DNA from 3 places in the Ciceribacter sp. RN22 genome. Region 3 is predicted to be linked to each of the others. Evidence: riboswitches for the same ligand, from Rfam matches in the RefSeq annotation. Region 3 holds a riboswitch; each other region holds the start of a gene.
The links. Region 3 has a riboswitch for thiamine pyrophosphate ahead of thiD (bifunctional hydroxymethylpyrimidine kinase/phosphomethylpyrimidine kinase). Riboswitches for the same ligand answer to the same signal wherever they lie in the genome.

Region 1 (4,962 bases), on a different contig from region 3:
CATGTTCGTGACCGTCGCCGATCGCCCAGCCGACATCGGGGGCGAAGGCCTCGGCCCACCAGCCGTCGATCTCCGAAAGATTGAGGCCGCCGTTGACGAGAACCTTCATTCCGCTCGTACCGCTCGCTTCCCAGGGACGACGGGGCGTGTTGATCCAGACATCCACCCCCTGGACCAGTTGCTGGGCGAGCTGCATGTTGTAGTCACGCAGGAAGACGACCCTGGAACGGACATCCTCCCGTTTGGTGAAATCGGTCCACAGCTTGATCAGTGCCTGGCTGGCGATGTCCCGTGGATGCGCCTTGCCGGCGACGATGAGCTGGACAGGGCGTTGCCTGTCGGTGAGAAGGCGGACAAGGCGTTCGGGATCAAAGAGCAGCAGGTCCGGGCGCTTGTAGGTCGCAAACCGCCGCGCGAAGCCGAGGGTGAGTGCGTCCGAGTCGAAGATCGCGCGCACCGCATCGATCTCGCTCTCCGGCGCACCGTCCTCGGCAAGTTGCCGGGCACAGCGGTTGCGGACCTGTTCGACGAGCTGCCTGCGGCCGTCCGTCCTCATCTGCCAGATTCGTGCCGGCGGAACATCCCGTATGACCGCCTCGTGGCCGGTGAGATCACCCCGCCAGCGATCCTTGCCGACGACTTCGGTCCAGAACGTATCGGCCGCCGCCGAGTCCCAGGTCGGGACATGGACACCGTTCGTCACATGGCCGACCGGAACTTCGGTCAGCGGCCAACGGGGAAACAGGGGCCTGAAGACCGACTTGCTCACCTGTTCGTGGGGGGCACTGACCCCGGTCACGGCACCGCTCGCGCGGACTGCAAGGTAGGCCATGTTGAACGGTTCGGAGACATCCCGGGGATCGCTTCGGCCAAGCGCGAGAAACTCCTCCGTCGAAATTCCGAGTTCCTTTTCGGCATAGCGACGGAAGAACCGAGCAATCATATCGGGAGGAAACCGGTCGACACCTTCGGTGACGGCCGTATGGGTGGTGAAGAGGTTGCCGGCGCGCGTGGCAAGCAGCGCCTCGGCGAAGGGAACACCATGGTCCTGCATGAAGAAGCGAGCCCTCTCCAGGGTCGCAAAGGCGACGTGCCCCTCGTTGAGATGACAAATCTCGGGGTTGAGACCGATCGCCCTCAAGAGCCGCCACCCGCCGATGCCGAGGACCATTTCCTGCTTCAGGCGCGTTTCCGGTCCGTCGCCGTAGAGCTCGCTGGTAATGCATCGGTAGGCCGGCGGGTTGGCTGGATCGTTGAGGTCTAGCAGGAAAAGTTTGGTTCGCCCGACCTGCACCTCCCAGGTTCGCACCCAGAGCCTGTAGCCGGGCAGTTCCAGCTCCAGCCGCAGCCACTCGCCGCTCGGCTCGCGCAGCGGCCTGAGCGGCAGCTGGTCCGGCTCGTTAACCGGATAGAGCGCCTCCTGCCGGCCGTCCGGCGTGATCGACTGGCGGAAGTATCCTCGGGCGTAGAGAAGTCCCACCCCGACCACCGGCACGCCGAGATCGCTCGCCGCCTTCAACTGGTCCCCGGCAACGTTTCCAAGCCCACCGGAATAGAGCGGCAGCGCTTCGTCGAGCATGAACTCGGCACTGAAATAGGCGACAGTGCGCAGGCCACTGTCCGGATGGGCTTCCTGGAACCACCCCGGCGCCAGCCGCAGCCGGCGCGATTCCGCAAGCTGAGTGTCGAGATTGGCCGAGAACTCCGGATCGGCCAGGAGTGCGCGGATCCGGTCGCGCGAGACCGTGCGCAGGATCGTCCATGGATTGCGGGTAAGCGCCCACATCTCGGCGTCGAGCGCCCGCCAGATCGTGTCGGTCGCGTGGCTCCACGACCACCTGACATCGAGAGCGAGCTCGCGCAGGGCATCGAATGCTTCCTTGAATTCCGTCTGGTTGTGCACCCTTCCCTCCACTTCCCCCGTGAAGGCGACATGTCGATCGCCGCGTCGGCAAGGTCGATCGCCCGCGGGATTGTAGCAGCATTCTCGAATTCGGCTATCCCGTTGGAGTTTAAGGTAATCGCAGAGCATTCAAGCTTGGTCGGAGCTTGCCGATTGACAATGCCCGGCAAGCAGCCTTAGCATTCGCCCATTCACCAGGGGGGTCCCGCCAAGGGGCTGAGATACTGCTGGGCGATCCCGGACAAGGGCAAGCAGCGCAGTGACCCGTTGAACCTGATCCAGTTCATACTGGCGTAGGGACGGTGCGAGCGCTGGCGTTGCGGGAATCCCGGCCCGGGATCTGTGCCGAGCGTTTTTCCATCATTCCAACACTGGAACTGGGTCTCCAAACGTCAAACCTTGGAGCCTCAACCATGAATATTGCCGCAACCAGACCGATACCGCAGGTGACGACCGGCCCCCTGCCCGCATCCCGCAAGATCCACATCGAGGGAGAGCGCCACGGCGACATCCGCGTGCCGATGCGTGAGGTCGCCCTGCATCCGACCTCGGGCGAGCCGCCTGTCGTCCTCTACGATTCCTCCGGTCCCTACACCGATCCTACCGCCGGCATCGACATCAAGTCCGGCCTGCCGCGGCTGCGCGAGCGCTGGATCGCCGCTCGCGGTGACGCCGACATCTATGCGGGCAGACACGTGTTGCCGGAAGATAACGGCTTTGCCTCCGGCGAGCGGCTGGTGCCGGAATTTCCGGTCCGCAACACGCCCCGGAGAGCGAACAACGGCAAGGCGGTGACGCAGCTCGCCTATGCGCGCGCCGGCATCATCACGCCGGAAATGGAATTCGTCGCCATCCGCGAGAACCTCGGTCGCAAGGCGGCGAAAGAGGCTATGACCCGTGATGGTGAGAGCTTCGGCGCCCACATTCCCGACCACGTGACGCCGGAATTCGTCCGCCAGGAAATCGCCGCCGGCCGGGCGATCATCCCCGCCAACATCAACCACCCGGAAAGCGAGCCGATGATCATCGGCCGGAACTTCCTCGTGAAGATCAACGCCAATATCGGCAACTCCGCCGTCACCTCCTCGATGGAGGAGGAGGTCGAGAAGATGGTCTGGGCGATCCGCTGGGGCGCCGACACTGTCATGGACCTCTCGACCGGCCGCAACATCCACAACATCCGCGAATGGATCATCCGCAATTCGCCGGTTCCGATCGGAACCGTGCCGCTCTACCAGGCGCTCGAAAAGGTCGGCGGCATCGCCGAGGACCTGACCTGGGAGCTCTACCGCGACACGCTGATCGAGCAGGCCGAACAGGGGGTCGACTATTTCACCATCCATGCCGGCGTCCGCCTCCACTACATCCCGCTCACCGTCAGCCGCGTCACCGGCATCGTCTCGCGCGGCGGCTCGATCATGGCAAAGTGGTGCCTGCATCACCACAGGGAGAGCTTCCTCTACGAGCATTTCGAGGAAATCTGCGACATCGCCCGCGCCTATGACGTCTCCTTCTCGCTCGGCGACGGCCTGCGCCCCGGATCGATCGCCGACGCCAACGACGCCGCCCAGTTCGCCGAACTGGAAACGCTGGGAGAACTCACTGAGATCGCCTGGGCGAAGGATTGCCAGGTGATGATTGAAGGCCCCGGCCATGTTCCCATGCACAAGATCAAGGAGAACATGGACAAGCAGCTGAAAACCTGCGGCGAGGCGCCGTTCTACACCCTCGGCCCGCTGACCACCGACATCGCGCCGGGCTACGACCACATCACGTCGGGCATCGGTGCGGCGATGATCGGCTGGTTCGGCACCGCCATGCTCTGCTACGTCACGCCCAAGGAGCATCTGGGGCTTCCCGACCGCAACGACGTGAAGGTGGGCGTCATCACCTACAAGATCGCCGCCCACGCCGCCGACCTCGCCAAGGGCCACCCCGCCGCGCAGGTCCGCGACGATGCGCTTTCCCGCGCCCGCTTCGAGTTCCGCTGGGAGGACCAGTTCAACCTCTCCCTCGATCCCGATACCGCACGCTCCATGCATGACGAGACCCTGCCGAAGGAAGCCCACAAGGTCGCCCATTTCTGTTCGATGTGTGGCCCGAAGTTTTGCTCCATGCGCATCTCCCATGATCTGAGGGCAGAGGCGCAGAAGGAGGGGCTGGAAGCGATGGCGGCGAAATACCGCCAGGGTGGCGATCTCTACATGCCGGTCGCGGACGCGACCGAAACACAGCCGGGAGAGTGAGATGACGGTTCTGATCAAGGGGGCCGGCGTCGCCGGCCTCGCCGCTGCCTTCGAGCTTTCCCGCCGCGGCATCACCGTCGAGGTGATGGATGCCGCCGAGACGGTCGGCACGGGTGCCTCCACCTATGCCGGCGGCATGCTCGCCCCCTACTGCGAACGCGAGGCGGCCGAGGAAGCTGTCCTGACCCTCGGCCTACCCTCCCCCGACTGGTGGGCGGAGGCCGTCCCCGGCGAAGTCTCCCGCAAGGGGACGCTGGTCATCGCCGCCGGCCGCGACAGCGTCGAGCTCGACCGCTTCGCCTCCCGCACGCGGGGATACGAATGGGTCGGCGGAAACACGATCGGTGAGCTCGAACCGGATCTCGCCGGCCGCTTCGATCGTGCGCTGTTCTTCCCCGAAGAAGCCCATCTCGACCCACGCAAGGCGATGGCCGGGCTCTATGAGACACTGGTCGAAAAGGGCGTGCGCTTCCACCTCGGCAGCACCGAACCGCCAGCAGACACGGCCTTCTCGGCGGTCGTCGAATGCACCGGCGCGGCGGCAATCGGCTCCACGCCCGGCCTTCGCGGCGTGCGCGGCGAGATGCTTTTCCTCGAAACCGCCGAGATCTCCCTCTCGCGACCCGTCCGCCTGCTCCATCCCCGCCACCCGCTCTACATCGTGCCGCGCGAGGACCATCGCTTCATGGTCGGGGCGACGATGATCGAGACGGACGACGACGGTCCGATCACCGCGCGCTCGGTGATGGAGTTCCTCAACGCCGCCTACGCCGTGCACCCGGCCTTCGGCGAGGCGCGTCTCGTGGAGACCGG
Region 2 (4,962 bases), on a different contig from region 3:
CGCTGGAGAACCTGCCGAAGGAGATTGCGAAAGCCGAGGGAGAAATCGCCGCCCGGGAAGCGAAAATGGCAGATCCAGGCTTGTTCTCGCGGGACCCGGCAGCGTTCAACATGCTGGCGAAGGAGCTGGAGAAGCTGCGAGCCGACCTCGCGCGAATGGAAGAAGAGTGGCTCGAACTGGAGATGCTGCGCGAAGAACTCGAAGGCTGAAGGTCACCGGCCAGTTTGCGGGAGCGCCTCCAGGTGCAGCAGTCTCGGAGACATTGCGTCGTAGAAGGCGCCGGATCGCCCGATATAGATGAGGGTGGCGTTCTGGAACTCGTGCATCACCGACGATAGTCGTTCGACCGTTTCCGGTTCCAAACCTTCGAGAACATCGTTGAAGACGATCCATTGCGGGCATCGCAGCAGTAGACTGGCGAATGCGAGCGATATCTGCTCGTCCTTTTCGAGCCTGCGATCCCATCGGGCATGTTCGTCAAGGGATTGCGTGAGATCGCCAAGCCCGACCCGGGTTAGTGCTGCTGCGATCTCCTCGTCGGAGAAGGAGGGCGCCGACACCGGGAAGAGCAAGGCATCGCGCAGTGATCCTTCCGGAAGATAGTCCAGCTGTGGGACGAAGAGGATCTCCTGCGCAGGCAGCTCGATCGCCCCGCTACCCCACGGCCAAAGTCCGGCAAGCGCATCGAAGAGCAGCTTCCGGTTAATGCCCTGGTCGCCGTTGATCATCACCCTTTCGCCGGCTCCGATGACTGGATCCGGTTCGCGCAAACGAAAGGCGTGATCGCAGCTGTTGCCATTCGGTTTCGCGCAGATCGTCACGTTCTTGAACGCGAGCTGTTCCGTCGCGCCACGCTCGAGCAGGACCTCGCTGCCTTTGGGATGGTAGTCATCCATGTCAACGAGCGCAGCCCTGAAGCTCATGACGCGCAGGAGCGTCGCTTTCCAGTCCGCAATGGAGTCGAAATTGTTGACGTACCAACGCAGGGCCGAGTGGACCTGATTGAAGGCGGCTGCCGACATCATCAATTCTCCGAAGCTCATGGTTCCGGCAAAATAGGCCGGAGACGCGATCAACGTCGGGACGACCAGAGCGAGCCAGCCGAAGCCCGCGGTAACCCAGGTGAGGTTGGTGAGAGCTATCGCGAGTTGGCGGATCAGGCCTATGACATCGTCGATCTTGGTGTGGATGCGCTGGCGCTGGGTTTCGTCGCCGCGCGCAAGTGCTATCGCTTCGAGATTCTCGTTGGTGCGCATCAGCGAGAAGCGCAGGTCGGCTTCACGGGCGTACCGTTCGGCATTGATGCGCGTCAGCCGAAAACCGACAAGGTTGCTGGCCAGAGACGCAATGCTGGCATAGAAGATCGCTCCCCAGACCATGTAGCCGGGGATCGAGAAGCTTGTATCGCCGAAATGAAAGACGAAGCCACTCGATAGTTGCCAGAGCACGCCGATGAAACTGATCAGCAAGATCGTCGCCTGGACGAGGCCAATCGTGAGCGAAGTGGTCATCTCGGAAAGCTTGCGTGCATCCTCGTGCAGCCGCTGATCGGGATTGACGCCGAGAGGACTGGAAAGCGAAAGCCGATACGCTCGCCGGTCTGTCAGCCACTGGTCGACAACGTCGCGTGACAGACCTTCTCGCATGTAGAGCGCAGCCATCTGATTGAGCCATGTCTGCACGACGTTGAGCAGAAGAAGGAACCCGGCGATGAATGCAAAATTCTTCAGCTGGACGATGAATTCCGGCAAATCTCGGCGTTCCAGCGAATTGTAGAAAGGCGCGTTCCATCTGTTCAGAAGGATCTGGCCGTAAGCGGTCAGCAGAATGATTGCCAGCAAGGCTGCCGCGACGAGAACGATACGATTGCGAACCGGCGATTCCCAGAACGACGCTACGGCAATTGTAATCTGTCGTTTGAAGCCGATCTCGTAACTCGCCGCCGCGGTTCCAGACTGCTCTAGTGGCTCTGCATTGGTCATGGGTCAGGCTCTTCCGCGCACCAGGTGGCCGGATAATAGGGCCAAGCAACTTGCCGATCGGTTGATAAGCCGATTGCTGTGGCATGAAAAAGGCAGAAAGGGCAAGCGTCACCGTCCCGTTGAAGCCAGGCGTTCTGGTCGCAAGCCGTCCCATGCTTGCGTGGCGCAAAACGTCGCGCTATTTCTGCCTTGCTCTAACGGGGTGCCAAGGGGTCGTCAGGAACCGGAGGCTGAGAGGTGAACACCAACCCGCGGAACCTGATCCGGCTAGGACCGGCGGAGGGATTAGACGCGTAACAGACGCCCTTTTCCCGGAAGACCAATTCAAAGGAGGGGCGCTTATGCGAGCCACGATATCTGTTTTTCCCGGCCGAGCTTTGGCTGCGGCGGCCGCAATCGTCATGCTGTCGACTGTTCCCGTGTCGGCTGCGGACAAGACGTTGACGATCTACACCTACGAGAGCTTCATCTCCGAGTGGGGGCCGGGGCCAAAGGTCAAGGAGGCTTTTGAAAAGACCTGCGAGTGCAAGGTGGACTTTGTTGGGGTCGCCGATGGTGTGGCTCTGCTCACGCGCCTGAAGCTCGAAGGAGATACGAGCAAGGCCGACATCATCCTGGGGCTCGATACCAATCTCGTTGCCGAGGCGAAGCAGACCGGGTTTTTCGACGTCCACGGCGTCGACACGTCAGCAGTCGAGGTTCCCGGCGGCTTCTCCGACGATACCTTCATCCCGTACGATTATGGTCATTTTGCCGTCGTGTACGACACGCAGGCGCTGAAGACCCCGCCGAAGAGCATGAAGGAACTCGTGGAAGGGGATCCTTCGCAGAAGATCGTGATCGAGGATCCCCGCACGTCGACGCCGGGGCTCGGTTTTCTGCTCTGGGTGAAGTCTGTCTACGGTGATGACGCGCCGGCCGCCTGGCAGAAATTGAAGCGGCGCGTCTTGACCGTGACACCCGGCTGGTCGGAGGCCTATGGACTTTTCACCAAGGGCGAGGTGCCGATGGTGCTGTCCTACACGACATCACCCGCCTACCACATGATCGCCGAGGAAACCGACCGCTACCAGGCTGCCGCCTTCTCCGAAGGCCACTATATCCAGATTGAAGTCGCCGGCATGCTCAAGAATGCGCCCCAAAAGGACCTCGCGAGAGACTTCCTGAAGTTCGTGCTGACACCCGGTTTTCAGGACACCATCCCGACCAACAACTGGATGATGCCCGCCGCGCCAACCTCGGAACCGCTGCCGGAGGCATTCGGAAAGCTCGTCAATCCCTCCAGGACATTCCTGATGTCGCCGGAGGAGGTCGCGGCCAACCGGAAGGCCTGGATCGACGAATGGCTCACGGCAATGACGCTCGAGTAGCGAGATGTTGGTACGACGACAACGCTTGACGGGTTTTCTTGGCGGGGCATTCAGCCTTGCAGCCATAGGGGCGTTTGTCGGCGTCGCGATCCTGTCGCTGCTCCGCTACGGCGGGAGCGGCGGCTTGGCGGTTCTTTTCTCAGATCGGCTACTCCTGTCCGTGCTGCGCTTCACCTTGTTGCAGGCAGCGCTCTCGACGGTACTCTCGGTAATGCTGGCCATTCCGGTTGCAAGATCGCTCGCCCGCCAGACGCGCTTTCCCGGACGGCTGTGGCTTGTCCGGCTTATGGCTGTGCCGATGGGACTCCCGGTGCTGATCGGCGCGCTCGGACTGATCGGCATCTGGGGTCGACAGGGACTGGTCAACGACGGACTGCTCTTCCTTGGCAAGGCGGAGCCGGTCAGCATTTACGGTCTCGGCGGCATCTTGCTCGCGCATGTCTTCTTCAATCTGCCGCTCGCCGCGCGCCTGATGCTTGCCGGACTGGAGCGCTTGCCGTCCGAATATTGGTTGATGAGTGCGACGCTTGGCATGAAGCCACGAGCGGTCTTCCGTTTCATCGAATGGCCTGCGCTCCGCCCGCTCATCCCCGGCATCGCCGGCCTCGTTTTCATGCTTTGCGCCACCAGCTTCACGCTTGTCCTCATTCTCGGGGGAGGTCCCGCCGCCACGACCCTCGAAGTGGCGATCTACCAGGCCCTGCGGTTCGATTTCGATCCGGAGCGGGCGGTTTCGTTGGCCTTCCTGCAGATCGCCGTTACGGCCCTGGTTCTGGTGGCGATGGCCCTTTTTCCGGCGCCGGAGGGACACGGGCAGACACTTGGCCGTCCGTCGCGACGGTTCGACAGCGCGAGCCTTACTGTGCGTCTTTCAGACGGGGCGGTGCTTACCGCCGCTATGTTGTTCCTCGGTCTCCCGCTCGGCTCTGTCGTTCTCTCCGGCCTGAAGGCCGACCTCCTCAGGCTTCTCAGCGAGGAGGCGTTTCTGCGGGCAGCGGTGACAAGCATGGCAATCGCGCTCGGCTCGGCGCTGACGGCACTCGCGCTCGCGCTGGCGACAATCCATGCACAGACGGTGATCGGTCTTCTGCGGCGCCCTGCTCCGGTGATGAACGGCGTCTCGGTGCTGCTGGCCGGTGTGTCATCCCTCGTACTGCTCGTCCCGACCATTGTACTCGCGACGGGTTGGTTCATGGCGCTAAGATCGATGGGCGACATCGCGAGCTTTGCACCGGCGGTCGTTGTTGGGATCAATGCGTTGATGGCCTTGCCCTTCGTCATGCGGGTCGTGAAGCCGGCTCTGGCAAACCATCGCGCGGCAACGGAGCGTCTGGTCCTTAGCCTGGGCATCGGCGGTTTCTCGAAGTTGTGGCTCGTCGACTGGCCACCGCTCAAGAAGCCATTACTGACAGGTCTCTCCTTCGCCATGGCGCTTTCGCTCGGCGACCTCGGAGCCGTGGCCTTGTTCGGCTCGGAAAAAGTAACGACCTTGCCGTGGCTGATCTACAGTCGCATGGGGCACTACCGGACTAACGATGCCGACGGGCTCGCTCTGATTCTCGGCCTGATTTGCCTGCTCTTAACCCTCGCCGGCACCACCGGCGAACCGC
Region 3 (4,962 bases):
CATGCACCAGGAAATGCCGAAAGGCGACTTTGCCGGCAGAATGCACGGTTTCCAGCTCTGGGCGAACCTGCCGTCGTCGCTGAAGATGACGGCACCGCGCTATCAGGACGTCAAGAGCGCGGACATTCCCTTGATCGTCGACGATGACGGCACCGCAGTCCGCGTCATCACCGGAGACTTCTGGGGTAAGACCGGTCCCGTCGACGGCATTGCCGCCGAGCCCGTCTATCTCGACATCTCGGTTCCGCCGGGCAAACGGAAGAGCTTCCCGGTCGATACCTATCGGTCGGCCTTCGCTTATATCTTCGCCGGCTCCGGCACCTTCCGCGATGCCTCGAAGCCCTTCGGCGTGAAGGTGGAGAAGGAGTACCAGGGGCAGGAACTCAACATCCGCGACCTTTCCGGCAACCGCACGCTCGTCGTCTTCGACACCGGCGACGAGGTCACGGTGCAGGCCGGCGAAGAGGGTATCCGCTTCCTTCTCGTCACGGGCAAGCCGATCCGCGAGCCGGTCGCCTGGCACGGACCGATCGTCATGAACACCCGCGAGGAACTGATGCAGGCGATGCGCGACCTGCAGAACGGCACTTTCATCAAAGCCGATCACTGAAGGCAACCAAACGATCGGAACGAGAACGCCGGAGCAGCCGGGTCCGGCGTTCTTATCGTTCGCCATCGACAGCCCCTCCGGCAAGGCCTAGTCTCCTCTCGGCTGCTCGTCAGAAGCGCGTGCGGAAACCGGCGTGCCGTTCCTTCCGCCCGAAATGCAACCGCTATCCTCTGAAGTCCGCGGAGCCCGGACAGGGAAAGGAACAGGCGCGTGGAGAGGAATGTCCTTGAAGAGATCGAAGAGCGCCTGAGGGCAACACGGCTCGAGTTCGAGGCGGAGATCGAACGCCAGCTCAAGGCCCAGCGCGAGCATTTCCGCTACCGCCTGCAGCGCGGCAAGGTACGCTTCGAACGGGATGTCCGCGAGTTCCAGTCCCGCTATCGCATCAACCTCTGGCCCTACATCACCCGCGCCCATGTCGCCTATGTCCTGACGGCGCCGATGATCTACGCACTCATCGTGCCGCTCGTCTTTCTTGATCTCTCGGTGACGATCTACCAGCACATCTGCTTCCGCGCCTACGGCATTCCGCGGGTCAGGAGGAGCGACCATGTCATCATCGACCGGCACCACCTCGCCTATCTCAACGGCATCGAGAAACTCAACTGCATCTATTGCGGCTATGCAAATGGGGTAATCGCCTACGCCCGCGAGATCGCTGGCCGTACCGAGGCCTTCTGGTGCCCTGTCAAGCACGCCCGCCGGGCCGTCGATCCGCACGAACACTTCAACCGCTTCTTCGACTATGGCGACGCGCAATCCTATCGCGCCTGGCTCGACGCTCAGAGAAAGGGACAACAGTCATCGAAGGAAGGACCGCGGTCATGAAGGAATTTCCGCTTTCCAAGGTCTACCAGCTCATCGAACCCGGCCCGGTCGTCCTCTTGACGACCTCGGAAGGCGGCCGGCCCAACGTCATGACCATGTCGTGGCACATGATGATGGAATTCACTCCGCCGATGATCGCCTGCATCGTCAGTGCTGCCGATCACAGCTTTCATGCGCTCCAGCAAACCGGCGAATGCGTGATCGCCATCCCGACCGTCGAACTCGTCGAAAAGGTTGTGGCAGTCGGCAACTGCTCCGGCCGGGACACCGACAAGTTTGCGACGATCGGTCTGACGCCCCTGCCCGCCGAGGAAGTGCGTGCGCCGCTCATCGGCGAGTGCTTCGCCAACCTCGAATGCCGCGTAGGCGATCAGGGATTCGTCGCACGCTACAATCTGTTCGTCCTGGAGGTGGTGAAGGCGTGGTATGACCCCGCCCAAACGGCGCCGCGGACCATTCATCATCGCGGCTACGGCACATTCGCCGTCGACGGCGAGGAAATCACGCTCGACTCTCGGATGCCCTGACGGGCTAACTGGTTACGGTGCGCCTTCGTCTCTCCAGAGCGCATGAAAGTGGTGCACCGGCCCGTGCCCGGAGCCGACGTTCAGGGCGTCCGCGGCATTGATCGCTCCGGCGACGTAGGCCTTTGCGACAGCGACGGCCTCTTCCGGCAACGCTCCCTTGGCAAGCTCGGCGGCGATCGCGCTCGACAGCGTGCAGCCGGTACCGTGCGTGTTGCGGGTCGCAACGCGTGGCGCCTCGAACCAGGTAAGACCCGCGGCAGACGCGAGCACATCGGGACTGTCGGCTCCCGGAAGGTGTCCCCCCTTGACCAGCACCGCTTTCGCGCCAAACCGCATGAGGCGGAGCGCCTGACCGGCCATTTCGTCCCGATTGCATGCCTCGGGCTCTCCGAGAAGGGCCGCCGCCTCCGGCAGATTGGGGGTGATGACTGTCGCGATGGGCAGAAGCCGGCCGGTGAGAGCCGCTACCGCGTCATCCGTGAGCAGCGACGCGCCGCCCTTGGCGATCATCACCGGATCGAGAACCACCGGCACCTCGTGAAGACGAGCAAGGACATCGGCCACGGCTCCCGCAATCGCCACGTCGGCGATCATGCCGATCTTGACGGCATCCACGCGGATATCGGCGAAGACCGTTCGGATCTGCTCCGCCACGAAATCCGGCGGCACGACGTGTATGCCGCTCACGCCTTGGGTGTTCTGCGCCGTCAGGGCGGTCACGACCGCCATGCCGTAGACACCGCGCGCGGAGAAGGTCTTGAGATCGGCCTGAATGCCGGCACCGCCGGACGGATCGGAACCGGCGATCGACAGGACATTGGCAATCGCTGCTGCCGACGAGCTCCGCCCTGCCATATTGTGAATGTCGGTCATCTTCAGCCTCTCCGTGGCGGAGAGGTCACAAGACTTCGGCACTGCAGGCCTCGCCCCGAAACGACTCCCTCCGCCAGCATGATCTGGTTCAGGTTCAAAGGGTCCTTCTCAGCCCGCCTGCCGGCGGACGCCCCTGTCTCGCCTTTCTGTCGCACAGATCGCCGCGGCTGTCACCCAGACTGTCGCAGGACGGTTGCCGCTGGAAGACGAAACTGGCACTCTGCATGACGCTGGCAGAGCCCACCCAGCCAGCATTTCGGAGCCGTCGCGTGCATGAGTAAGGGCCGATTCAAAATTGCGAACACTGCGCTTTTCGGCGTGACCGCGGTCACTGCCGACACGCAACACAGCTTCCCGCGCCACACCCACGACGCCTTCGGTGTCGGGATCATCCGCCGGGGTGCGCAGAAGTCCCTGAGCGGGCGCGGCGTGGTGGAGGCGGGCCCGGGCGACATCATCACCGTCAATCCCGGCGAAGTGCACGACGGCGCACCGATCGGAGACCACGGTCGTTTCTGGCAGATGCTCTACCTCCTGCCGGAGACAATAGCGGCCGCGACACTGGACATCACCGACGGCGGCAGTGGGACGTTCGAGTTCGAACATCCGGTCATCCGTGACGCCCGCCTCGCGGGGCGCTTTCGACAGTTGTTTGCCACGACGACGGCAGACGACGGGGCGTTTCTCGAGGGCGAAACAGGACTTCTGGCACTCGTCGCCTCCGTGTTGCGGCCGCGCGCGACGGCGGCCGCGACGAAGAGTGCCGGCATCCGACGCGCTGCAAGACTGCTGGATGACGATCCAGCGCGCCCGGTAACTCTCGGAAGACTGGCGCAGGAAGCCGGCGTCAGCAAATTTCAGCTGCTGCGAGCATTCGTGAGGCAGACCGGGTTCACGCCGCACGCCTACCAGATCCAGCGGCGGATCGACATGGTACGACGCCTCATCGACGCTGGCTCTCCGCTTGCGGAGGCGGCAGCGACAAGCGGCTTCGCCGATCAGAGTCATATGACCCGCGCCTTCGTGCAGCGATACGGGGTGACACCCGGCGCCTATGCCGCGGCCGTCCACTGAAAGCCTGCTGCAATTCTGTTCAAGACCGGCGGCCGTGTTCCGGTGTTTGCTTTGCCCTCCCATGCAAGGAGAGCTGCAATGACCCCTGAATACCTCATGACGTCGCTGATCATCATCCTTCTGCCCGGCACCGGCGTCATCTACACGATTGCCCATGGCCTCGGCGCCGGCTGGCGGGCGAGCGTGATCGCGGCCTTCGGCTGCACGCTCGGCATCATTCCCCATGTCGCGGCGAGCATTACCGGTCTTGCCGCCCTCCTTCATGCAAGCGCGCTCGCCTTTCAGGCGTCAAGTATCTCGGGGTCGCCTATCTGCTCTTCATGGCATGGGGCATATGGCGGGACGAGGGTGTGCTTCAGGTCACCTCGGCCCGCGCATCATCGGGAGCAAGCAAGATCATCCTCGACGGCCTGCTCCTCAACATCCTCAATCCGAAGCTGTCGCTTTTCTTTCTCGCCTTCCTGCCGCAATTCGTGCCGGCGAACACGCCGAACGCATCCCTGCACATGCTGGTGCTGGCCGGCGTCTTCATGGTGCTGACCTTCGTGGTCTTCATCGGCTATGGCGTCTTCGCCGCGGCCACGCGGCGCCACGTCATCAGCCGGCCTCGGCTGCAGCTGTGGCTACGCCGGTCGTTTTCCGGTGCTTTCGCGGTCCTCGGGTTACGTCTGGCGCTCGCCGACCGATAGGAACTCACGCCGCCTTGGCGACGTGATATTCCTTGATGGCGACCATCTTGATGGCAGGGTACCGCTCCGCCTCGTAGCGAAGCGAAAAAGCGTCCTGCGCCATGAACACCGGATCGCCGTCGAGGTCGCGGCACATATTGCCCCGCTGCTGGGTCATGAACTTTTCGAGTTCGGCCGGCTGATCAGCGGAGATCCAGCGACAGACGGAGAAGCGCGGCATGTCGAAGGAAACCGGCAGGCCGTATTCCGCAGAAAGCCGCTCCTTCAGGACGTCGAGCTGCAGAGCGCCGACCACGCCGACGATCGCCGGCGACCCGTCCTCCGGCTGGAAGAGCTGCACCACGCCCTCCTCCGCCATCTG

Region 1: linked by a shared signal. The riboswitch ahead of thiC (phosphomethylpyrimidine synthase ThiC) and the one ahead of thiD (bifunctional hydroxymethylpyrimidine kinase/phosphomethylpyrimidine kinase) in region 3 are both predicted to bind thiamine pyrophosphate.
Region 2: linked by a shared signal. The riboswitch ahead of thiB (thiamine ABC transporter substrate binding subunit) and the one ahead of thiD (bifunctional hydroxymethylpyrimidine kinase/phosphomethylpyrimidine kinase) in region 3 are both predicted to bind thiamine pyrophosphate.

What each region holds. Positions count from the first base shown of each region.
Region 1 is NZ_JAMXLD010000002.1:812,508-817,469, forward strand. It holds gene glgP (alpha-glucan family phosphorylase) at 1-1,903, opposite strand, end outside; TPP riboswitch at 2,090-2,221, shown strand; gene thiC (phosphomethylpyrimidine synthase ThiC) at 2,317-4,149, shown strand; gene thiO (glycine oxidase ThiO) at 4,151-4,962, shown strand, end outside.
Region 2 is NZ_JAMXLD010000002.1:1,160,390-1,165,351, forward strand. It holds gene NHF53_RS20455 (ABC-F family ATP-binding cassette domain-containing protein) at 1-209, shown strand, start outside; gene NHF53_RS20460 (ABC transporter ATP-binding protein/permease) at 213-1,982, opposite strand; TPP riboswitch at 2,171-2,284, shown strand; gene thiB (thiamine ABC transporter substrate binding subunit) at 2,384-3,352, shown strand; gene thiP (thiamine/thiamine pyrophosphate ABC transporter permease ThiP) at 3,357-4,962, shown strand, end outside.
Region 3 is NZ_JAMXLD010000001.1:303,887-308,848, forward strand. It holds gene NHF53_RS01490 (pirin family protein) at 1-610, shown strand, start outside; gene NHF53_RS01495 (hypothetical protein) at 821-1,438, shown strand; gene NHF53_RS01500 (flavin reductase family protein) at 1,435-1,965, shown strand; gene thiD (bifunctional hydroxymethylpyrimidine kinase/phosphomethylpyrimidine kinase) at 1,978-2,838, opposite strand; TPP riboswitch at 2,887-2,983, opposite strand; gene NHF53_RS01510 (AraC family transcriptional regulator) at 3,112-3,912, shown strand; partial or broken gene NHF53_RS01515 (LysE family translocator) at 3,991-4,601, shown strand; gene NHF53_RS01520 (peptide chain release factor 3) at 4,606-4,962, opposite strand, start outside.